3 regions of the Streptomyces sp. NPDC034111 genome follow, and region 2 is predicted to be linked to each of the others. Evidence: riboswitches for the same ligand, from Rfam matches in the RefSeq annotation. Region 2 holds a riboswitch; each other region holds the start of a gene.
What was found. A riboswitch is a leader RNA that binds a small molecule or an ion and turns the genes downstream of it on or off. The one in region 2 is predicted to bind cobalamin.
Positions count from the first base shown of each region.

Region 1: linked by a shared signal. The riboswitch ahead of ACZ55A_RS18815 (ribonucleoside-diphosphate reductase subunit alpha) and the one ahead of metE (5-methyltetrahydropteroyltriglutamate--homocysteine S-methyltransferase) in region 2 are both predicted to bind cobalamin.
Region 3: linked by a shared signal. The riboswitch ahead of ACZ55A_RS00345 (cobalamin biosynthesis protein) and the one ahead of metE (5-methyltetrahydropteroyltriglutamate--homocysteine S-methyltransferase) in region 2 are both predicted to bind cobalamin.

Region 1 is NZ_JBVIST010000007.1:129,966-137,250, forward strand. Features, by position in the region: gene ACZ55A_RS18810 (ribonucleotide-diphosphate reductase subunit beta) at 1-246, opposite strand, end outside; gene ACZ55A_RS18815 (ribonucleoside-diphosphate reductase subunit alpha) at 246-2,681, opposite strand; cobalamin riboswitch at 2,839-2,985, opposite strand; gene mctP (monocarboxylate uptake permease MctP) at 3,204-4,862, opposite strand; gene ACZ55A_RS18825 (DUF3311 domain-containing protein) at 4,889-5,152, opposite strand; gene ACZ55A_RS18830 (GntR family transcriptional regulator) at 5,314-6,072, opposite strand; gene ACZ55A_RS18835 (extracellular solute-binding protein) at 6,315-7,285, shown strand, end outside.
Region 2 is NZ_JBVIST010000005.1:98,144-105,428, forward strand. Features, by position in the region: gene ACZ55A_RS14905 (hypothetical protein) at 1-372, opposite strand, end outside; gene ACZ55A_RS14910 (cupredoxin domain-containing protein) at 383-760, opposite strand; gene ACZ55A_RS14915 (aldo/keto reductase) at 960-2,012, opposite strand; cobalamin riboswitch at 2,137-2,323, shown strand; gene metE (5-methyltetrahydropteroyltriglutamate--homocysteine S-methyltransferase) at 2,497-4,830, shown strand; gene ACZ55A_RS14925 (phosphocholine-specific phospholipase C) at 4,934-6,991, opposite strand; gene ACZ55A_RS14930 (class I SAM-dependent methyltransferase) at 7,224-7,285, shown strand, end outside.
Region 3 is NZ_JBVIST010000001.1:64,110-71,394, reverse strand. Features, by position in the region: gene ACZ55A_RS00355 (putative cobaltochelatase) at 1-1,972, opposite strand, end outside; gene ACZ55A_RS00350 (cobyric acid synthase) at 2,028-3,608, opposite strand; gene ACZ55A_RS00345 (cobalamin biosynthesis protein) at 3,605-4,570, opposite strand; cobalamin riboswitch at 4,700-4,832, opposite strand; gene ACZ55A_RS00340 (hypothetical protein) at 5,037-5,468, shown strand; gene ACZ55A_RS00335 (caspase family protein) at 5,474-7,285, shown strand, end outside.

The DNA.
Region 1 (7,285 bases), on a different contig from region 2:
GGCGAGGTCGGCGACGTCGGAGTGGAGGTCGACCTCCTCCACGGTCCAGGTGTTCTTGATCGCGTCGCGGTACCGGTCGTAGAACTCCGGGTACCGCATCGGACGCAGCGTCAGCTCGAAGCCCGGGTCGAGGAGGTTCTTCGCGCCGGTGGTGGCGGTGTGCGCCGCTGCGGCATTCGTCTCGGTGGGGCTGCCGGCGCGCAGCGCCGTCGTTGAGGGGCGGTGGTCGGGCGACGGGTGGGACATTACTGGCAGGCCTCGCAGGACTCGGGGTTTTCCAGGGAGCAGGCGACCGCCTCGGGGTCGGTGACCTGCTGCGGCACGGGGACGGACGCGGCGGAGGTGCCGCGGGCCGACTGGGCGATCCGGGTCGCCGGACGGGAACGCAGGTAGTACGTCGTCTTGATGCCGCGCTTCCAGGCGTAGGCGTACATCGAGCTGAGCTTGCCGATGGTCGGCGACGCCATGAAGAGGTTCAGCGACTGGCTCTGGTCCAGGTACGGCGTACGGGCCGCGGCCATGTCGATCAGGGCGCGCTGCGGGATCTCCCAGGCGGTGCGGTACAGCGCCCGGATCTCCTCGGGGATCCAACTGACGTCCTGCACCGAGCCGTTCGCCTCGCGCAGCGCGTCACGGGTCCGGGCGTCCCACAGTCCCAGGGCCTTGAGCTCCTCGATCAGATAGGCGTTGACCTGGAGGAACTCGCCGGACAGCGTCTCGCGCTTGAAGAGGTTGGAGACCTGCGGCTCGATGCACTCGTACACGCCGGCGATCGAGGCGATGGTCGCGGTCGGCGCGATCGCCAGCAGCAGCGAGTTACGCATTCCGGTCATGGCGATACGGCTGCGCAGCGCCGCCCAGCGGTCCGCCCAGCGGGGCTCGGCGTTGGGGTAGTGGTCCGGGTGCAGCACTCCACGGGCGGTGCGGGTCGCGGACCAGGCCGGGTGCGGGCCGTGCCGCTCGGCGAGGTCGGCGGACGCCTCGTAGGCGGCGAGCATGATCCGCTCGGAGATCCGGGTGGACAGCTCCTGCGCCTCGGGCGAGTCGAAGGGCAGCCGCAGCCGGAAGAAGACGTCCTGAAGGCCCATCAGGCCCAGACCGACCGGGCGCCAGCGGGAGTTGGAGGCGCCGGCCTGCTCGGTCGGGTAGAAGTTGATGTCCACGACGCGGTCGAGGAAGGTGACGGCCGTACGGACCGTGGCGTCCAGCTGCTCCCAGTCCATCTCACCGTCCGCCCCCAGGTGGGCGGCGAGGTTGACCGAGCCGAGGTTGCAGACCGCGGTCTCCCCGTCGTCGGTCACCTCCAGGATCTCGGTGCACAGGTTGGAGGAGTGCACGACCTTGCCGCGCTCGGCGGTCTGGTTGGCGGTGCGGTTGGCGGCGTCCTTGAAGGTCATCCAGCCGTTGCCGGTCTGCGCCAGGGTGCGCATCATGCGCGAGTACAGCACCCGGGCCGGGATCTGCTTGAGCGCCCGGCCCTCGGCCTCGGCCTTGCGGTACGCGGCGTCGAACTCCTCGCCCCACAGGTCCACCAGCTCCGGGACGTCCGAGGGCGAGAACAGCGACCAGTCGGTGTCCGCCTCGACCCGGCGCATGAACTCGTCGGGGATCCAGTGCGCGATGTTCAGGTTGTGGGTACGGCGGGCCTCCTCACCGGTGTTGTCGCGCAGCTCCAGGAACTCCTCGATGTCCGCGTGCCAGGTCTCCAGGTACACACAGGCGGCGCCCTTGCGCCGGCCGCCCTGGTTCACGGCCGCGACCGAGGCGTCCAGCGTGCGCAGGAAGGGCACGATGCCGTTGGAGTGCCCGTTGGTGCCGCGGATCAGCGAACCGCGGGCGCGGATGCGGGAGTACGAGAGGCCGATGCCGCCGGCGTGCTTGGAGAGCCGGGCGACCTGGTGGTACCGGTCGTAGATCGAGTCCAGCTCGTCCAGCGGAGAGTCCAGCAGGTAGCAGGACGACATCTGGGGGTGGCGGGTACCGGAGTTGAAGAGGGTGGGGGAGGAGGGCAGGTACGACAGCGAGCTGGTCAGACGGTAGAGCTCGGCGACATCGGCCACGGCCCGCTCGGTGTGGTCCTCGGCCAGGCCGCAGGCCACCCGCAGCAGGAAGTGCTGGGGGGTCTCGATGACCTGACGGGTGGTGGGGTGGCGCAGCAGGTAGCGCGAGTGCAGCGTACGCAGTCCGAAGTACCCGAACCGGTCGTCGGCCCCGTCCGTGAGCGCCTGGTCGACCAGCGCGTCCAGCCGCCCGGCGTGCGTCCGTACGAACTCCGCGGTCTCATCGGCGATCAGCCCCTCGCGGTGGCCGACCTCGATGGAGGCGGAGAAGGCGACCGCCCCCTGTGCGGCCGCCTCCTCCGAGATCGAGAGGGTGAGCAGCCGCGCGGCGAGCTTGGAGTACTGCGGCTCGTCGCCGATCAGACCGGCCGCGGCCTCGATGGCCAGCGACCGCAGTTCGGCCTCGTCGGAGCCCGCGTGCCGGCCGCGCAGGGCGGCGGCGGCCACCTTGCCGGGGTCGGTCGCGGTCAGGTCCTCGGTCAGCTCGGTCAGGGTGCGCAGCAGCGCAACACCCGGACCGTCCTGTCCGTCCTCGCCCGGCCCGGCGGGGGTTCCAGGCGTGACCACGGCAGGCGGCACGACCTCGGCGTCTGACGCGGGCTCCGTTGGCGCGATGGTCACGTGATGCTCTCCCTCACTCGGCGGGGGCCAGGAGGGGGGCGACGGGCGCACGCGGGCATGCGGCACCCCATGACGATCAGGGGTGCGCGGGCACACCGCGCGGCGTCCACCGGCCCATCCCTCGGGGCCCGGACGTATCGACGTCCACACCCATGGCGGTGCGGACGTACCGTCGGCAGGTCCTCGGACTACACGGGCGCGCGAGAGGCCGTCATCAGGCCACCGGCGCGCTCCCACACCGTTGCGGGACAGTTCCGGATTCGCACCGGATTCCCCTGCGGCGACAGCGAGGACGAGCATACATGTGGTGGTGGCCCCTCAGGCGCACCCCCACATCTAGTGTGTCGAGAGTGATCACGCGGTGTCTGTCAGTGGCCTCGTCCCGCGCCTCCCGGCCCCGTGGGCCGCATGCGCGAAACCGAGCGGTCGAAGGACCGGGCGAACTGGCCCCGCCGGCACGCCAACGGGCCGCCGCACCCCCGAAGGGACGCGACGGCCCGTTGGTGAAGAGCGGCCGGTGGCTCAGTGACCGGCCGGCGACCCTGCCGTGGCCGGGGGCAGTTCGACGGTGACGCCCTTGTCGCCGGCGTCCGCGGTGTAGTCGGAGGGGCTGGTCTCGTCGGGGCCGTCGGGGGCCTTCATGGCCTTCAGGGCGAGGGTGAGGACCACCGTGACCACGACGTTCAGGACGAAGGCCGTCAGGCCGATGTAGCCGATCTCACCGATGCCGGGGATCTCCTTGCTGGAGCCGCCGAAGTGGGCCTGCGTCGGGCTGGCGACGCCGTAGGCGGCGAGGGTGCCGTAGAGCATGCCGGCCGCCCAGCCGGTCAGCAGCGCCCAGCGGTGGAACCAGCGGGTGAACAGGCCGCCGACCAGCGACGGCATGGTCTGGAGGATCCAGATGCCGCCCAGCAGCTGGAAGTTGATGGCGACGGTCTTGTCCATGGTGAGGACGAAGACCAGGGCGCCGACCTTGACCAGCAGGGAGACGAGCTTGGCGACCTTGTGCTCCTGCTCGGGCGTGGCGGCCGGCTTGAGGAAGTCCTTGTAGACGTTGCGGGTGAACAGGTTGGCCGCGGCGATCGACATGATGGCCGCGGGCACCAGCGCGCCGATGCCGATCGCGGCGAACGCCACACCCGAGAACCAGCTGGGGAACATGTCCTCGAACAGCTGCGGGATGGCCAGCTGCGGATTGCCCTGGATATCCGTACCGGCCGTGATCGCCATGAAGCCGAGCAGCGCCAGCAGACCCAGCATCAGGGAGTACAGCGGCAGGATCGTGGTGTTGCGGCGGATGACGTTGCGGCTGCGGGAGGACAGCGTGGCCGTGATGGAGTGCGGGTACATGAACAGGGCCAGCGCCGAGCCGAGGGCCAGCGTGGCGTACGCCCACTGGGCGTTGGGGCCGCTGGTGAGCTCGCCCCGCGGTTTGCCGGGCACGGGCCCGGGCTGGGCGAGCGCCTCGCCCGCCGCGTCGAAGATGTGCCCGAATCCGCCCAGCTTGATCGGGATGTAGATGATCGCCACGGCGATGACCAGGTAGATCAGGCCGTCCTTGACGAACGCGATGAGCGCGGGGGCACGCAGGCCGGAGGAGTACGTGTAGGCAGCCAGCACCGCGAAGGCGATCAGCAGCGGCAGGTCCTTGACGAACCAGTTGGTGTGTTCGCCGCCGCCGATGCCCATCACGTCCAGGACCGCCTGGATGCCGACCAGTTGGAGCGCGATGTACGGCATCGTGGCGAGGATGCCGGTCAGCGCCACGGCCAGCGACAGTCCCTTGGAGCCGAAGCGGCCGCGGACGAAGTCCGAGGTGGTGACGTAGCCGTGCTTGTGCGAGACCGACCACAGGCGCGGGAGGAAGGTGAAGATCAGCGGGTAGACGAGGATCGTGTACGGGACGGCGAAGAAGCCGGCGGCGCCCGCCGTGTAGATCGCCGCCGGGACGGCCACGAAGGTGTACGCGGTGTAGAGGTCACCGCCCAGCAGGAACCAGGTGATCCAGGTGCCGAAGCTGCGTCCGCCCAGGCCCCATTCGTCGAGGTTGGCGGACTCCTCGGCCTTGCGCCAGCGGGCGGCGAGGAAGCCCATGACCGTCACGGCCAGGAAGAAGAAGACGAAGACGGCGAGGGCCACGCCGTTGACGCCCTTGGTCTGGGAAGCGGCAAGGACGGCCAGGGCGTCCGGTGCGGTGGTGGTCGGTGTCACTGGTCCGCACCGCCCTTGCGCACGCGCTGCTCATGCCGGACGAGCTTGTACGCGACGGTCGTCAGCGCCGTCGAGATCAGCACCCAGAGCATCTGGTACCAGTAGAAGAACGGGATGCCGGTGAGCTTGGGCTCGATCCGCGCGTACGAGTTCACCCACAGCATCGCCACGAACGGAGCGAGCAGGCACAGTCCGGCCACCACACGTGCCGGCGTGACGACGGGGGGTCTGCTGGTCAGGGATTCGGCTGGCTCTGGCATCGCTGGCTCCGTCCGTGGCGATCTCCGGTGATCGGCTGGAAATCTATGGCAGGGCCGTGGCGCGCGTCACTAGCTGTCCGCATATCGGTATGAAGAATTCCTGCACGGCGCCACGCCGCAGGGGCCGGAGACCGGGGAACGGGGAACGGGAAACGAGCCGGTCAGTCCGCGGGGCGCTGGAGCCGGGCGACGAACTTGTAGCGGTCGCCGCGGTAGACCGAGCGCACCCACTCCACCGGCCGGCCCTGGGCGTCGAGCGAGTGCCGGGAGAGCATCAGCATCGGCAGGCCGACGTCGGTGCCCAGCAGCCCGGCCTCGCGCGGGGTGGCCAGCGAGGTCTCGATGGTCTCCTCGGCCTCCGCGAGCCGGACGTCGTAGACCTCGGCCAGCGCGGTGTAGAGCGAGGTGTACTTGACGAGGTTGCGGCGCAGTGAGGGGAAGCGCTTGGCGGACAGATGGGTGGTCTCGATGGCCATCGGTTCACCGCTGGCCAGCCGCAGCCGTTCGATGCGCAGCGCCCTGCCGCCGGGGGCGATGTCCAGCAGCCCGGCCAGCCGGTCGTCGGCGGTGACATAGCCGATGTCCAGCAGCTGGGAGGTCGGCTCCAGGCCCTGGGCCCGCATGTCCTCGGTGTACGAGGTCAGTTGCAGCGCCTGGGAGACCTTGGGCTTGGCCACGAAGGTGCCCTTGCCCTGGATGCGCTCCAGCCGGCCCTCGACGACCAGCTCCTGGAGGGCCTGACGCACCGTGGTGCGCGAGGTGTCGAACTCCGTGGCGAGGGTGCGCTCGGGCGGTACCGGGGTGCCGGGCGGCAGGGTCTCGGTGATCTCCAGCAAGTGCCGCTTGAGGCGGTAGTACTTGGGCACCCGCGCGGTCCGCGCGCCGCCGCTGATCTCGGCACTGCCCCCGTCGGTCTCCATGACCCGCCTCTCCGACTCCTGTCGTGCTGCCGTCACCGGCTCCTCCGTACGTAGCGGCTCACATCGTGGCACGGGCGGGTTCGCCGTGCTCCCTCGCAGGTCCCGGCGCGCCATATGTCGGTCCGGTAACGGACCTGACAGCGACTCTTATACACCCTTGACACTCCAAAAGGTCTAGGCCAAGCTGCGGGGCACTGGTCTAAACCATTAAAGACCACACCCGGCCTTTAGGGGAGAGCGCAATGAAGCGTGGGCTCATAGCGGCGACGGCGGTCGCGGGAATGCTGGTGAGTGTCGCTGCCTGTGGAGCCGGCGGCGGCAACACGGCGGGGGCGGACGGCTTCAAGGGCCAGAAGCTGACCGTCTGGGTGATGAGCGGGTCGAATCCGGAGCAGTGGACCAAACAGGTCTCCGCGCAGTTCAAGAAGAAGACCGGCGCGACCGTCGAGTTCAAGGTCCAGCAGTGGAACGGCATTCAGCAGAAACTGAGCACCGCCCTCTCCGAGGACACCCCGCCGGACGTCGTCGAAATCGGCAACACCCAGACCGCCGCCTACGCCAAGGCCGGCGCCCTGGCCGATCTCGGGGATCTCAAGAAGGAGATCGGCGCCGACTGGAACGACGCCTTCAACAAGGCCGCGCTGGTCGACGGCAAGCAGTACGCACTGCCGTGGTACGCCGGAAACCGCGTGGTGATGTACAACAAGAAGATCTGGGCCGAAGCCGGCCTCAAGGGCACCCCCAAGACCCGCAATGAGCTCTTCAAGGCCTTCGACACCATCAAGAAGAAGACCGGCGCCGAGCCCCTCTACCTCCCCGGCCAGAACTGGTACTTCTTCGACGGCCTGACCCTCGGCACCGGCGCCGACCTGGTGAAGAGGCAGGGCGGCACATGGGTCTCCAACCTCGGTGACCCCAAGGTCTCCAAGGCCATGGACATCTACCGGCAGTACCAGGCCTTCAGCACCGCACCGAAGAACAAGGACGAGGCCACCCCGCAACAGGCCGAGATCTTCGCCAAGGGAAAGACCGGCGCCCTCATCGCCATGGGATACGAGGCGGCCGAAGCCATCAAGGTCAACCCGGACATCAAGAAGGACATCGGATTCTTCACCATCCCCGGTGAGACCGCCGGCCGGCCCGAAGGCGTCTTCCTCGGCGGCTCCAACTTCGCCGTCGCCGGAATGGGCAAGAACCAGGAACTCGCCAAGGA
Region 2 (7,285 bases):
CGTGGCCACGACGGCGACGGCCTGGCCGAGGACGGTGAGCTTCTTGTCACGGGACAGGCCCGGGTCGTACATGTTTGGCACCGGGCCCAGCCTGCCGACGTCCACATAGGTGTAGATCAGCACGAGCGCCAGCCCGCCGGCCGCCACCAGCCATGCGAACGCATCGGTGGCCGGCCGGCGCACGACCAGCACCAGCAGGGCGGCGAGCGCGGCCAGCGCGGCCTCGACGCGGAAGAGCGTGCCCTGACTGACCGTCGCGGCGACCGCGTCGAAGCGGCCGGCCAGCATCGCGTGCAGATAGGCGACCAGCGCCAGGCCGGCCGCGGCCAGCAGCCGCGCGAGCAGTGTTCCTGGGGTACGGGTCGGCGTCATCGGTGTCACCTCAGCGCACGCTGAGCGAGGCCTTCATGTACGGGTGGATGTCGCAGAGGTAGGGGTAGTTGCCGGGCTTGGCGGGCGCGGTGAAGGTGGCCGTCTTCCCCGGCCCGATGTCGCCGGTGTCGAAGGCCTTGGGGCCGGTGGCGCTCACATCGTGCGCGGTGGAGTCCTCGTTGACGACGGTGACCTTGGCTCCGGGGCGTACGGTCAGGGTGGCCGGCTTGAAGGCGAAGTCCTTGATGACGATGCGCGCGGCCGCGGGAGAGGCACTGCTCGGGCCGGTGGCGCCGGGGCTGTGCGTTGCGGACGGGGCGGGCGAGGGCGTCCGGGTCTTCTCGGGTGTGGTGCCCCCGTTGCCGTCGGAGCAGCCGCCGGCGCCCACGGCGACAAGGACGGCGGTCAGCGCGGCCGGCGCCGTCCGCGCGACGGCCCCTAGAGGGCGGTTCCTCCTGCGGCGGTTCCTCATGGGGCGTCGGTCTCCTTCGGTCCGGTCCCGGGCGGGCCACCCTCCTCACTAGAGCGCAGACGCCGCCACCCGGCCATCCGGGCGGCGGCGTTCGGCGTAACGGGCGCCGGGGCGCTCAGCTGACCCCGCGCGTCGTACGCCGGTAGGTCGAGCGCCGGTCCTCGATGTCGGCCCAGCGGTCGCCGTAGACGCCCTCGACGATGCCCGGCTGCCCCAGGAAGTCGTGCGGGAAGCCCAGCGGTACCTCGCTCGTCCGGTCGAGCCGCACCAGCGCGTCCCCGTCCAGCGCGACCTCGACGGACCCGAGATTGTCGGCGAGCTGGCTCTCCTTGGAAGCGCCGATGATCGGGACGATGTTGCCCGGACGGCTGCGCAGCCACGCCAGCGCCACCTGCGCCGGGCTCCAGCCGCCCTGTTCGGCGATCTCCAGCACCGCGGTGATGGTCTCCTCCTCGTTGTGCTCCCGGGTGCGGGAGGCGGCGGTGTCCAGCCGGCCCGTCTCACCGCGCCGATACTTGCCGGTGAGCTTGCCGGCCGCGAGCGGCGCCCAGGCCAGCACGGCCAGGTCGAAGGCGCGGGCCTGCGGCAGCAGTTCCCGCTCGGGCGTGCGTTCCAGCAGGTTGTAGCGCAGCTGCGAGCCGGCGAACGCGGTCCAGCCGCGCAGTTCGGCCAGGGTGTTGGCCTGTGCGATCTCCCAGGCCGCCCAGTCGGAGACGCCGAGGTAGAGCACCTTGCCCGAGCGGACCAGGTCATCGAGCGCCCGCATGACCTCCTCGACCGGGGTGAAGTGGTCCCGGGCGTGCACCCACAGCACATCGAGGTGGTCGGTGCGCAGCCGCGCCAGGCTCGCCTCCACCGACCGGACCAGACTCTTGCGGTGGTTGCCCGCCGCGTTCACGTCCCCCTGGTGGGTCGCGCAGGTGTACTTGCTGCCCAGGACGAAGCTGTCCCTGCGGCCTTCGAGCCACTTCCCCAGGATCCGCTCGGCGACGCCGTCGGTGTAGTTGTTGGCGGTGTCGATGAAGTTGCCGCCGGCGTCCGCGTAGGCGTCCAGCATCCGCCCGCTGGTCTCCTCGGAGGCGCCCCACCCCTCGCCCCCGAACGTCATGGTCCCCAGGCTCAGCTCGCTGACCCGCAGGCCGGTCCTGCCGAACAGTGTGTAACGCACGGTCGTTCCCCGTTCCCTTCGTCCGCTGGTGGTCCGCACGCTACGAGTTCGACCGCACTCCAACGCAAGGCGCGCGCAATGCGGGTGACCGGCGCGGCGGTAAGCGCCTAGAGTGCGTACCGCGACTGGTTCGCCCTGTCCGCCAGGCAGGCGCGTCGTAAGAGGGAACCCGGTGGGAATCCGGGACTGCCCCGCAGCGGTGTGTGGGAACGACCGCCGTCATACGCACTGGGCCCGGCGGGCCTGGGAAGCGACGGCCAGTAGATGTCCGCCCTTGGTGGACGTGCCCGCGAGTCCGAAGACCTGCCAGTGCCCCCGCGCGACCGGTGCGCGGGGTGATCTCGGTGACCTCGAGGGCGGGTCGGCGGACACGGCAGGCGGTACGGCGGCGCGCATGCGCCCGCGCGGCCGCCCGGTCGGCCATCCCTTCGCGCTCTCCCCCGTCGCCGGGGTCCCAGGAGACACGCTCGCGAAGGAGAGCTCCGTGACCAGCACATCCGCGGCCGCGGCCGTACGGGCCACCGTGCACGGCTACCCCCGGCAGGGGCCGGACCGGGAACTGAAGAAGGCCATCGAGGGCTACTGGAAGGGCCGGGTGAGCGCGGACGCCCTCCGCACCACCGCCGCCGGGCTGCGCCGGAGCACCTGGCAGCAGCTCGCAGCGGCCGGCCTCGACGAGGTACCGACCGGCGACTTCTCGTACTACGACCACGTCCTGGACACCAGCGTGATGGTCGGCGCGATCCCGGCCCGGCACCGGGCCGCGGTGGCCGCCGACCCCCTGGACGGCTACTTTGCGATGGCCCGCGGCACCCAGGAGGTGGCGCCGCTGGAGATGACCAAGTGGTTCGACACCAACTACCACTACCTCGTCCCGGAGTTGGGGCCCGACACGGTCTTCGCCGCGGACCCGTCCAAGCAGGTCGGCGAGGTGACCGAGGCCCTCGGGCTCGGCCTGGCCGCCCGCCCGGTCCTGGTCGGGCCGGTCAGCTACCTGCTGCTGGCCAAGCCCGCGCCCGGTACCGCGCCCGGTTTCCAGCCGCTGACGCTGCTCGACCGGCTGCTGCCGGTCTACGCCGAGGTGCTAGCTGCCCTCCGGGCGGCCGGCGCGGAGTGGGTGCAGCTCGACGAGCCCGCCCTCGTCCAGGACCGCACCCCCGCCGAACTCAACGCCGCCGCCCGCGCCTACCGCGACCTCGGCGCCCTCACCGACCGCCCGAAGCTGCTGGTCGCCTCGTACTTCGACCGGCTGGGCGAGGCGCTGCCGGTGCTGGCCAAGGCGCCCGTCGACGGCCTGGCGCTGGACTTCACCGGCGCCGCGGCCGGCAACCTCGACGATCTGGCGGCGGCCGGCGGACTGCCCGGCAAGCGCCTGATCGCCGGGGTGGTCGACGGCCGCAATGTGTGGCTCAACAACTACGAGCGCTCACTGGCCACTTTGGGCACCCTCCTCGGCCTGGCCGGCCAGGTCGATGTGGCGTCCTCCTGCTCGCTGCTGCACGTCCCGCTGGACGCCGGCGCCGAGCGCGCCATCGATCCGCAGATCGCCCGCTGGCTGGCCTTCGCCCGGCAGAAGACCGCGGAGATCGTCACGCTGGCGCGCGGTCTGGCCCATGGGACGAGCGCCATCGCGGCCGAACTCGCCGCCAACCGCGCCGCCCTGGCCGCCCGCGCCGGCTCACCGCTCACCCATGACCCGGCGGTACGCGCCCGCGCCGCGGCCGTCACCGACGCCGATGGCCGCCGCGACCGGCCGTACGCCGAACGGTCCCCGGCCCAGCGCGCCCGCCTGGGCCTGCCGCTGCTGCCGACCACCACCGTCGGCTCGTTCCCGCAGACCGCCGAAGTGCGCACCGCCCGCGCCGGGCTGCGCGCCGGACGCCTCGATACCGCGGCGTACGAGGAGCGGATCGCGGCCGAGATCCGCGAGGTGATGGCCTTCCAGGAGAAGGCCGGCCTCGATGTGCTGGTGCACGGTGAGGCGGAGCGCAACGACATGGTCCAGTACTTCGCCGAACAGCTCACCGGCTACCTCGCCACCGAGCACGGCTGGGTCCAGTCCTACGGCACCCGCTACGTCCGCCCGCCGGTCCTCGCCGGAGATGTCTCCCGGCCGGAGCCGATGACGGTGCGCTGGTGGACCTACGCCCAGTCGCTCACCGACCGGCCGGTCAAGGGCATGCTGACGGGCCCGGTCACGATGCTCGCCTGGTCCTTCGTCCGCGACGACCAGCCGCTCGCGGACACCGCCCGCCAGATGGCCCTCGCCCTGCGCGACGAGGTGCGCGACCTGGAGGCGGCGGGCAGCGCGGTCATCCAGGTCGACGAGCCGGCGCTGCGCGAGACGCTGCCGCTGCGCGCCGCCGGCCAGGCGCCGTATCTGGCCTGGGCCACCGAGGCGTTCCGCCTCACCACCAGCGGTGTCCGCGCCGACACCCAGATCCACACCCATATGTGCTACGCGGAGTTCGGCGATATCCTCGCGGCCATCGACGACCTGGACGCCGATGTCATCAGCCTGGAGGCCGCCCGCTCCCATATGCAGGTCGCCGGCGAACTCGCCACGGCCGGGTACCCGCGCGAGGTGGGCCCCGGGGTGTACGACATCCACTCGCCGCGCGTACCGCGCACACAAGAGGCAACGGCCCTGCTGCACAACGCACTTGAGGCGATCCCCGCCGAACGGCTGTGGGTCAACCCGGACTGCGGGCTGAAGACCCGCGGCTGGCCCGAGGTGCGTGCGGCGCTGGAGAACCTGGTGGCGGCGGCCCGTGAGGTCCGCGGCGAGGCGCCGCGTCCGGCTCCCCCGGCGCTGTAGCACTGTCCGGCCTGTCCGCCGCGCAGGCCGGAACGGAACGGGCCCCGCTGCCGGTCAGCGGGGCCCGTTCACCGTGCGCCCTTCGGGACGCGTGGCGGGGGTGTCAGCCGGTGAGGAACGCCGGGTCGCTGACGCCGGTCGCGCCGGTCTCCACGTGCCCCGCGAGGCGCCGCAGGAACGTACGGTCGGTGTCGGACACCACGGTCAGGTCGTACCAGCGCTTGCCGGCCCGCAGGTCCACGGTGTGCTCGCAGGTGGCGCCGGCCCGCACCTTGAACGTCTGCTTGGTGCCGTCGTAGGCGTTGGTGACCGTGAGGTTGCAGTCGGTCTTGCCGGCGTTCTTCAAGGTCAGCTTGAGGTTGCCGGTGCCCTTGTCGTGGCGGGCCGTCACCTCGGGTCCTGCGGTCTTGCCGGGGCCCTGGAAGACGCGCAGGAAGCCGTTCGGGCCGAAGACCGACAGGTCGTAGGCGTCCTTGGAGTAGGCCGTGTTCCAGGTGTCGGAGATCTTCTTGCCGGCCTCCGTGGTGTAGGTCCAGGGCCCGTCGGTGCGGTTGCCCGACCGGACGTGGAAGCAGGCGCCGGCCGCGGCACCCCCGCTGAAGGTCAGGGTGAACTTGCCGGCCGCCGGGTCGGCGGAGCCGTCCACCAGCGGGGCGTACGGCAGCGGCCGGGTACGGCGCGAGCCGGACTCCTGCTTGGGCAGGGCCGGGTTGGCGGGCGCCTTGGGGACGTAGTCGGGGTGCCGCTCGTGGTCCTTCGGCTGGTAGCCGTCGGTGCCCGGGAGCGACGCGGGGTCGCTGTCCTTGCCGCTGAAGTCGAAGGCCGAGGTCAGGTCACCGCAGACGGCACGCCGCCAGGGCGAGATGTTGGGCTCCTTCACACCGAACCGCCGCTCCATGAACCGGATGATCGACGTGTGGTCGAAGACCTCCGAGTTCACGAAGCCGCCGGTGCTCCACGGCGAGACGACGAGCATCGGTACGCGCATGCCCAGGCCGTAGTGCCCGGCGGCGTACTTCGCGTCGCCCTTGTAGTAGTCCAGGGCGGTGTCCACGGTGGACAGGCCCTGCGAGGCGGAGGACGGCACGTACGGCGGGACGATGTGGTCGAAGTAGCCGTCGTTCTCGTCGTAGGTGATGAACAGGGCGGTCTTGCTCCACACCTCGGGGTTGGAGGTCAGCGCGTCCAGGACCTGCGAGATGTACCAGGCGCCGTAGTTCACCGGCCAGTTGGGGTGCTCGGTGAACGCCTCGGGGGCGGCGACCCAGGAGACCTTCGGCAGCTTGCCGGCCTTGACGTCGGCCTTCAGGAGGTCGAAGTAGCCGTCGCCCGCCTTGGCGTTGGTGCCGGTGCGCGCCTTGTCGTAGAGCGGGTCGCCGGGCTTGGCGTCGCGGTACTGGTTGAAGAAGAGCAGCGAGTTGTCGCCGTAGTTGCCGCGGTAGGCGTCCTCGATCCAGCCCCACTTGCCGTTCGCGTCGAGGCCGTCGCCGATGTCCTGGTAGACCTTCCAGGAGACGCCGGCCTTCTCCAGGCGCTCGGCGTACGTGGTCCAGCCGTACCCCTTCTCCTCGTTGCCGAGGACGGGGCCCCCGCCCGTTCCGTCGTTGCCCACGCAGCCGGTCAGCATGTAGTAGCGGTTCGGGTCCGTGGCACCGATGAACGAACAGTGGTAGCTGTCGCAGAGGGTGAACGAGTCCGCGAGGGCGTAGTGGAACGGGATGTCCTTGCGCGTGAGGTACGCCATCGTCCGCTCGGACTTGGCGGGCACCCACTGGTCGTAGGCGCCGTTGTTGAAGGCCTTGTGGCCGCCGGCCCAGTCGTGGTCGAGGCCGGCGATGAACTGCATGCCGAGGTCCTCGGCGTCCGGGTGGAAGGGCAGCACCTCCTTGCCGCCGTCGGCCTGGTGCCAGACCGGCTTGCCGCTGGGAAGCGTCACCGGGCGCGGGTCACCGAAACCGCGGACGCCCTTCATCGTGCCGAAGTAATGATCGAAGGAGCGGTTCTCCTGCATCAGGATCACGACGTGCTCAACGTCGTTGATCGAGCCGGAGGTCCGCTTGGCGGGGATGGCTGCGGCACGGGCGATGCTGCCGGAGAGCGCCGAAACGCCCGCCGTGGCACCGGCTATCTGGAGGAATCGACGCCGATTGAGTTCAGGCATAAGTCTGGGAACCTCTTCGAATGTGGGGGAGTTCGCGATATTGGGGGACGGTGTTGTGTGGTCGTGTCACGACCTGTGAGAAGACAACGGCCAGCAGAGTGTTCCAAGAGGAACGAGTGCCAGGGAAGGGGGGGTGTCGCAGATGTGACAAATCGCGGTACGAGCAACGAACTCCCTGGTCGGAGCGGCCGTATGAGACCAGGGGGCGAACAATTCGGGCAAGGAGCACGTGATGGGGCGAGACAACGGTCAGGGCGCCGGCTCACGGGACGGAGCGGTGCCTGAAGAAGCCGT
Region 3 (7,285 bases), on a different contig from region 2:
CGGTGCCCTCGGCGGCGAGCAGCCGGGCGGCACGGGAGGCGCGCACAACGGGTTCGGGGCCGCCGGTGGCCCGCCCGTCGGTGACGACCACCAGCAGGGCGCGCCGCGAGGGGTCCCGCATCCGCTCGATGCGCAGCACCTCATGGGCCTTCAGCAGCCCCTCGGACAGCGGGGTACGGCCGCCGGTGGGCAGCTGTTCCAGCCGTGCGGCGCCGGCCTCGACGGAGGAGGTCGGGGGGAGCGCCAGCTCCGCGCCGGCGCCCCGGAAGGTGATCATGCCGATCTTGTCGCGCCGCTGGTAGGCGTCGAGCAGCAGGGAGAGCACCGCGCCCTTGACGGCGCTCATCCGCTTGCGTGCCGCCATGGAGCCGGAGGCGTCGACGACGAACAGCACGAGGTTGCCCTCGCGGCCCTCGCGTACCGCCTCGCGCAGATCGTCGCGGCGCACCACCAGGCCGGTGCCGCGCCGCCCGCGCGCCTTCTGGTGCGGGGCCGCGGCCTGCACGGTGGCGGCCAGGTGGAGTTTGCCCAGGGCGCCCTGGGGGCGGCGGGCGCCGGTGGTGCGGCCGTGCGCGGTGCGGGCGCGGGAGCGGCGGCCGTCGGCGCCCTCGCCCAGGCCGGGTACGTCGAGCCGCCGGGTCCGGAACGGTTCGGCGGCGCCGACCGCGGGCTTCTCGCCGGCCGCGCCCGCCTGGGGCCGGGCCTCGGGCTCGGCCTCGGTCTTCTCGGGCGGCTGGGAGGTCTGCGGCTGGGGGGTCTCCCGGTCCTGCTGGTGCGGCAGTTCGGCGTCCGGTGGCAGCGGGGCCTCCTCGGGGCCGCCCTCCTGGGGCGGGTGGCCGCCGCCCGGGCCGCCCCCGTCGGGACCGCCGTCCGGACCGTCCGGTTCCGGATCGTCGTCGCCGTCGGCGCCGTCGTGCGCGTTCTCCTCCGTGCTCTCGTCCGCGCCGGCGAACTCCTCCAGCGTGCGGTCGAGTTTGTCCTCGTCCAGCCCGGGGGCGTCGAAGGGGTTACGGCGCCGGCGGTGCGGCAGCGCCAGCAGGGCGGCCTGCCGGACGTCCTCCTCGCGTACCTCCGTCCGTCCCGCCCAGGCGGCCAGCGCGGTGGCGGTGCGCGCCATCACGATGTCCGCGCGCATCCCGTCCACCTCGAACGCGGCGCAGGTCGCGGCGATCTGCCGCAGCGCCGCGTCGCCCAGCACCACATCGGGCAGCAGTTCGCGCGCCGCGGTGATGCGCCGGCGCAGGGCCTCCTCCTCGTCGGCCCAGCGTGCCGCGAAGCCGGCCGGATCGGCGTCGTAGGCCAGCCGGCGGCGGACCACCTCCACCCGCTGGTCCGGCTCCCGGGAGGCCGCGACCTCGACGGTGAGCCCGAAGCGGTCCAGCAACTGCGGCCGCAGTTCGCCCTCTTCGGGGTTCATGGTGCCGACGAGCAGGAAGCGCGCGGCGTGCCGTACGGAGACGCCCTCGCGCTCCACGTACGAGGCGCCCATGGCGGCGGCGTCCAGCAGCAGGTCCACCAGGTGGTCGTGGAGGAGGTTGACCTCGTCGACGTAGAGGATGCCGCGGTGCGCGTCGGCCAGCAGGCCCGGTTCGAAGGCCTTGACGCCCTCGGACAGTGCCCGTTCGATGTCGAGCGCGCCGACCAGCCGGTCCTCGGAGGCGCCGACGGGCAGTTCGACCATCCGGGTCGGGCGGTCCTCGACGGCGCCGGTGCCGTGCGGCCCGTCGGGGCAGCCGGGGTCGGGCGCGGCGGGTGCGCAGGCGAAGCGGCAGCCGCTGACCACGTCCACGGTCGGCATCAGCGCCGCCAGCGCGCGGACCGCGGTGGACTTGGCGGTGCCCTTCTCGCCGCGTACCAGCACCCCGCCGACCGCGGGGCTGACCGCGTTGAGCAGCAGCGCGAGGCGCAGGTCGGCCATCCCGACGACCGCGGTGAAGGGGTACTGCGGGGTCGTGTTGTGCGCGGTTGTCATGCTGTGTCGTCCTCCACGTCGCCGTCGGCTCCCCGGTCCGTTGCTTGCGTACCCGTCATGGCGCCCCCGGAGGCACGAACGGCAGCCCCTCCGGTACCCCCTTCTCGATCAGCCGCAGCAGGGCGCCGGTGTCCGCGTGCTCCTCGATCAGATCGCCGAGCCGGTCCAGTTGCTGCTCGCGCAGGGTGCCGAAGCTGGTGTCGGGGGCCGGGACGAACGCCCGGCCGGCGTCGTCCGCGACCCGGCGCAGGAAGGCCCGGCGGAAGCCGTCGCTCTCCAGCGAGCCGTGCCAGTGGGTTCCCCATACGGAGCCGACCCGGCAGCCGTCGAGGCCGTGCCCGTGGGCATCGGACATGAACGCCTCGTCCCCGCCGGTGACCTCGGCGACGCCGTGGTGGATCTCGTAGCCCTCCACCGGTTCGCCGAGCGCCTCGCCGACCGGGCGGGCGAGGGTCTTCTCCGCCGCGAACCGCACCCGTACGGGCAGCAGCCCCAGCCCCTCGACCGCGCCGGCCTTCGATTCGACCTCGTCGTCGATGTGCTCGCCGAGCATCTGGTAGCCGCCGCAGATGCCGAGGACGGGGCGGCCCTCGGCGGCCCGCCGGGCGATCGCCGCGGCCAGTCCGCGGTCGCGCAGCCATTGCAGTGCGCGGACGGTGCCGCGGGTGCCGGGCAGCACGACCAGGTCGGCGTCGGCCAGTTCCTCGGGGCGGTCCACGAAGCGCACCACCACGCCGGGTTCGGCGGCCAGCGCGTCCACGTCGGTGAAGTTCGACATCAGCGGGACGGCGCAGACCGCGACCCGCAGCACGTCCGCGCCGTGCGGGGGCGCCACCACGCTCTCGCGGACCGCGCCGCGCAGCGACACCCTCAGTCCGTCCTCCTCGTCGATGCCGAGGCCGTGGGCGAAGGGCAGGACGCCCAGCGTTGCCCGGCCCGTGAGGGAGCGCAGCATCGCCAGGCCCGGTTCCAGCAGCGTCACATCGCCCCGGAACTTGTTGACGAGGTACCCGGCGACCAGCGCCTGGTCCTCCTGTGACAGCAGTGCGGTGGTGCCGAAGAACGACGCGAACACCCCGCCGCGGTCGATGTCGCCGACCACGACGACCGGTATCCGGGCGGCCCGGGCGAGGCCCATGTTGACGATGTCGGTGCGGCGCAGATTGATCTCGGCGGGGCTGCCGGCGCCCTCGCAGATCACCGCGTCGTGGGTGCGCCGCAGTTCGGCCAGGCAGTCGGTGACGGTGCCGAGCAACTGCTCCTGCCGGCCCGCGTGGTAGCCGCGGGCGCTGAGCTCGCCCACCGGCTTGCCCAGCAGCACCACCTGGCTGCTGCGGTCGCTGCCCGGCTTGAGCAGCACGGGGTTCATCAGCGCGGTCGGCTCGACGCGCGCCGCGGCGGCCTGCATCGCCTGGGCCCGCCCGATCTCCGCGCCCTCGCGGGTGACGAACGAATTGAGCGACATGTTCTGGGCCTTGAACGGCGCCACGCGTACGCCCTGCCGGGCCAGCCAGCGGCAGATCCCCGCCGTGACCACGCTCTTGCCGGCGTCGGACGTCGTTCCGGCCACCAGCAGGCCACCGCCGGCGCCCGCACCGGACGCCGGCCCCCTTTGCCCGTTGTCCCGCCCGTTCACCGGTGTCTCCTTCTGCTCCTGCGCCGTGCCGCGCCCACTGCCAGCCGCCCCGCCACGGTCGCCGCCAGCGCCAGCGCGCCGACCCGCCGTGAGAGCCGTACCGCCCGCTCGATGTCGTCCGCGACGGGCGGCCGTGCCGCGCCGTTGAGCACCGGGCGGTGTTCGACCCGCCCGCCGTACGCCAGCGTGCCGCCCAGCCGTACGCCCAGCGCGCCCGCGAACGATGCCTCCACCGGGCCCGCGTTGGGGCTCGGGTGCGCGGCGCCGTCCGCCCGCCAGGCCCGCAGCGCGCCGCGCCGGTCGGGGCCGGCGAGCACGGTCAGGGCGGCGGTCAGCCGGGAGCCGGGCCATCCGGCGAGGTCGTCGAGCCGTGCGGAGGCCCAGCCGAAGCGGCGGTAGCGGGGCGACTTGTGACCGACCATCGCGTCGAGGGTGTTGACCGCGCGGAACGCCACCAGGCCGGGCACCCCGCCGAGCGCGCCCCACACCAGGGCGCCGACCACGGCGTCCGAGGTGTTCTCGGCGACCGACTCCACCACCGCGCGGGCCATCTGCGGCCCGTCCAGCGCCTGCGGATCGCGCCCGCACAGATGCGGCAGCCGCTCCCGTGCCACGTCCAGATCGCCGACGGTGAGCGCCCCGCCGAGGGCGCGTGCCTCGCGTCCGAGCGAGGTGCCGCCCAGGACGGCCCAGACCGTCGCCGCGGTCAGCGCGGTGCGGGCGCCGTGGTGGTGCCGTAGGGCGCGCTGGAGTACGGCGGCAGCGGCGGCGGCGCCGCCCGCGCACAGCACGGCATGGGCCGCCCCGTATCCGCGGTGGTCGCGCCAGAGCCGGCGTTCGACGGCGGCGGCGGCCCGGCCGAACGCGGCCACCGGATGGCCGCGCCGTGGATCCGCCGCGATCAGGTCGCCGAGGAAGCCGAGGGCCGCGCCGCACGCATATCCCGCGTGTTCGCCGCGCATCGGGTCAGCCTGCCGTCAGGCCTCGAAGGAGCCCTGCGGCAGCGGGCAGTGGAGCTCTCGAACGGCGGCCGGGCATGGCGGTATGTCCTCACTCAGGGTCCGCGCCCTGGCTCGACGTGACGGCGACCAGAGTCTCCTGGCTCCCGGATCGGCGTGACCTCCGGCCTTCCAGCCCGTACGGGGTACGGGCCGTGGCCCTCGTCGGAGGAACGCTCCCCGGTGACAGTGGCGGGACCGCGCCGGATTCGCACCGGACTTCCTCTGCTGTCGCCGATTGGCCCGGGCAGTCCACCACGCCCCGCGAAGGCCCGTCAACTCACCCTTGACCTGCGGTGCTGTGCCGCGGCAGGCGCTGTGGCGGACGCCACAGGGTGGTTGTGGCGTCACACACGGTTGCCCGCGCCCCTGATCCCGCGTCACTATCTGGCGTACGGCGGCGAAGGGGCCGCCGGAAGGGGGCTGGGGGATGCCGGAGAGCACCGGGCGTCAGGAGATCCGTATCCGGGTCACGGGCACGAACAATCCGCAGCAGGACGTCGACGACCTCCGGGCGTGGCTGGAGCGTGAACCCTGGCTCGGCAGCAGGGAGCACTCCTGGGAGCACCGGCCACGGCCCGCCGAGGAGGCGGACGCCGCGGACGGTCCCGGCGCGGGCGATATGGCCGTGGGGGTGGACGATCTGATCCTGGTGATCGTGGGCGCGGCCGCCGCCGAGGTCACCAAGGGGCTGGGCATCGCGCTGCGGGAGTGGCTGCGGCGCCGTAAGGAGGAGCGCGCCGAGGGCGAGGTGCCCGCCGTCGACGTCGCCGCGGGCGGTGCGGTGCACCCGGTCGGCGAGCCCGGACGCCCCGATCCCGGCAGTCCCGCGCAGGAGAGCGGCAGCACCGGCGAGGACTGACCCGGATGTCCGAATACGACGCGCGGGGCAAGGTCAACCGGGCGCTGCTGATCGCTGTCCACGACTACGCCACGCTGACCGGTCTGCCCGCGGTGGAGGACAACCCCACGGAGCTGCGGCGTGCGCTGACCGCCACCGATCTGTTCACCGCCGGCGAGGTCACCCTGTGCCGTCCGCACGAGCCGTGGGAGCTGAGCCAGGCGCTCAAGGCCGCCGCGGACGAGGCGCGCGGTCTGCTGCTGGTGCACTTCTCCGGCCACGGCTGGGTCGGCAGTGACGGCGGCGATCTGCGGCTGATGGTCGGTGCGTCGGTGCCCCGGCAGAGCCACACCACCGTCTCCTGGCAGGACGTGGTGCTCTCCTGTCTCGACAGCGCCCGGGCCGAGCGCGTCGTCATCGTCCTGGAGTGCTGCTACGCGGGCAATGCGGGCGGAGCCTTCCACTCCCACCGCAAGCCGATGTCGCTGCTGATGGCCGCCCAGCCCAACCGCCGGATCTTCAGCGGTGCGGAGCCGGCCGGCGGCACCCTCTTCACCCGAGCCATGGTGCAGATCCTCGAACACGGCATCCCCGGAAGGCGGTTCGTCACCTTCGAGGACCTGGTACGGGAGCTGCGGGTACGGCTCGCCGGTGAGCGCACGCCGATGGGCGACGTATGGGAGCCCCGTTCGGCGAAGCAGAACACCGTCGACGATGTCGTGCTGTCCTTCGCCACCCCCGAGGTGCCGCTGCCCACCCCGCCGCGGATCCGCTTACGCCGCTGGTCCAACCAGCATCTGCGGCCCCGGCTGAAGCCGCTGCTCGCGCTCTGCGCCGTCCTCGCCCTCACCGCCACCGCACTGACCGTGCTGCCTCTGCTGCGGCCGCAGCCGCCCTGCCCGCCCGCCCTCGAACTGCGGCTGCTCACCGCCCCGGAGGCCGAACCGGCCCTGCGCCAGGCGGCGTTCGCCTATGAGATGTCCGAGCTCAACACCCGTCCGCTGCACGGCGAGAGCGATCTGCCCGCCGGCTGCCGGCGGGCCCAGATCACCGTCTACTCCGCCGCCAGGGACCAGATCGACCAGGGCTTCGCCGCCGCCGGGCGCTGGCAGGGCGAGGCCAAGGGCACCGGAGGGGGACCGCCGGACGGCAAGGGTGCCGGCAAGGGCGCCGACAAGGGTGCCGGCAAGGGCGCCGACCTCCTCAACCGGCCGGGGCCGCAGCCCGATCTGTGGATCCCCGAATCCACCGCCGACTACGAGGAGGCCCGCCGCGGTATGCCGCCCAAGGGCTCCCCGGCGACCCTGCGCAACACCGGCCCGGTCGCCTACAGTCCGCTGGTCGTCGGCATCCCGGCCACCAGGCGGCTGGACGATGTCGACACCCTGAACCCGTCCTGGCGGGAGCTGCTGACCAGCACCGACAGCGCACACCGCGATCTGAAGCTGCTGCGCCCCAGCCCGGTGCTGTCCGGCACCGGCCTGCTGCACACCCTCGGCCTCTACCTCGCCGACGACGGCTCGCCCATCGGCACCTCGGGCGTCCTGGACCCGGCCCTCGCCGAGGGCGCCGAACGGCGGCTCTCCGCCCCGGGCAGCCAGTACGCGGACAGCACCGAGCTGCTGTGCTCGCTGCGCCCCTCCGCCGACCAGGGCCGCCCCGGCACCGGCCGCGGCGCCCGCTCGGCGCCGCTGGTCTCCGAGAAGTCCCTGGCCGACTTCAACCTCGGCCACGCCATCGGCAGTTGCCCGGCCCTGCCCTCCGCACTCGCCCCCGGTGACCGCTACGCCGCGTACTACCCCAAGAACGTCCCGGCGCTCGACCATCCGCTGATCCGG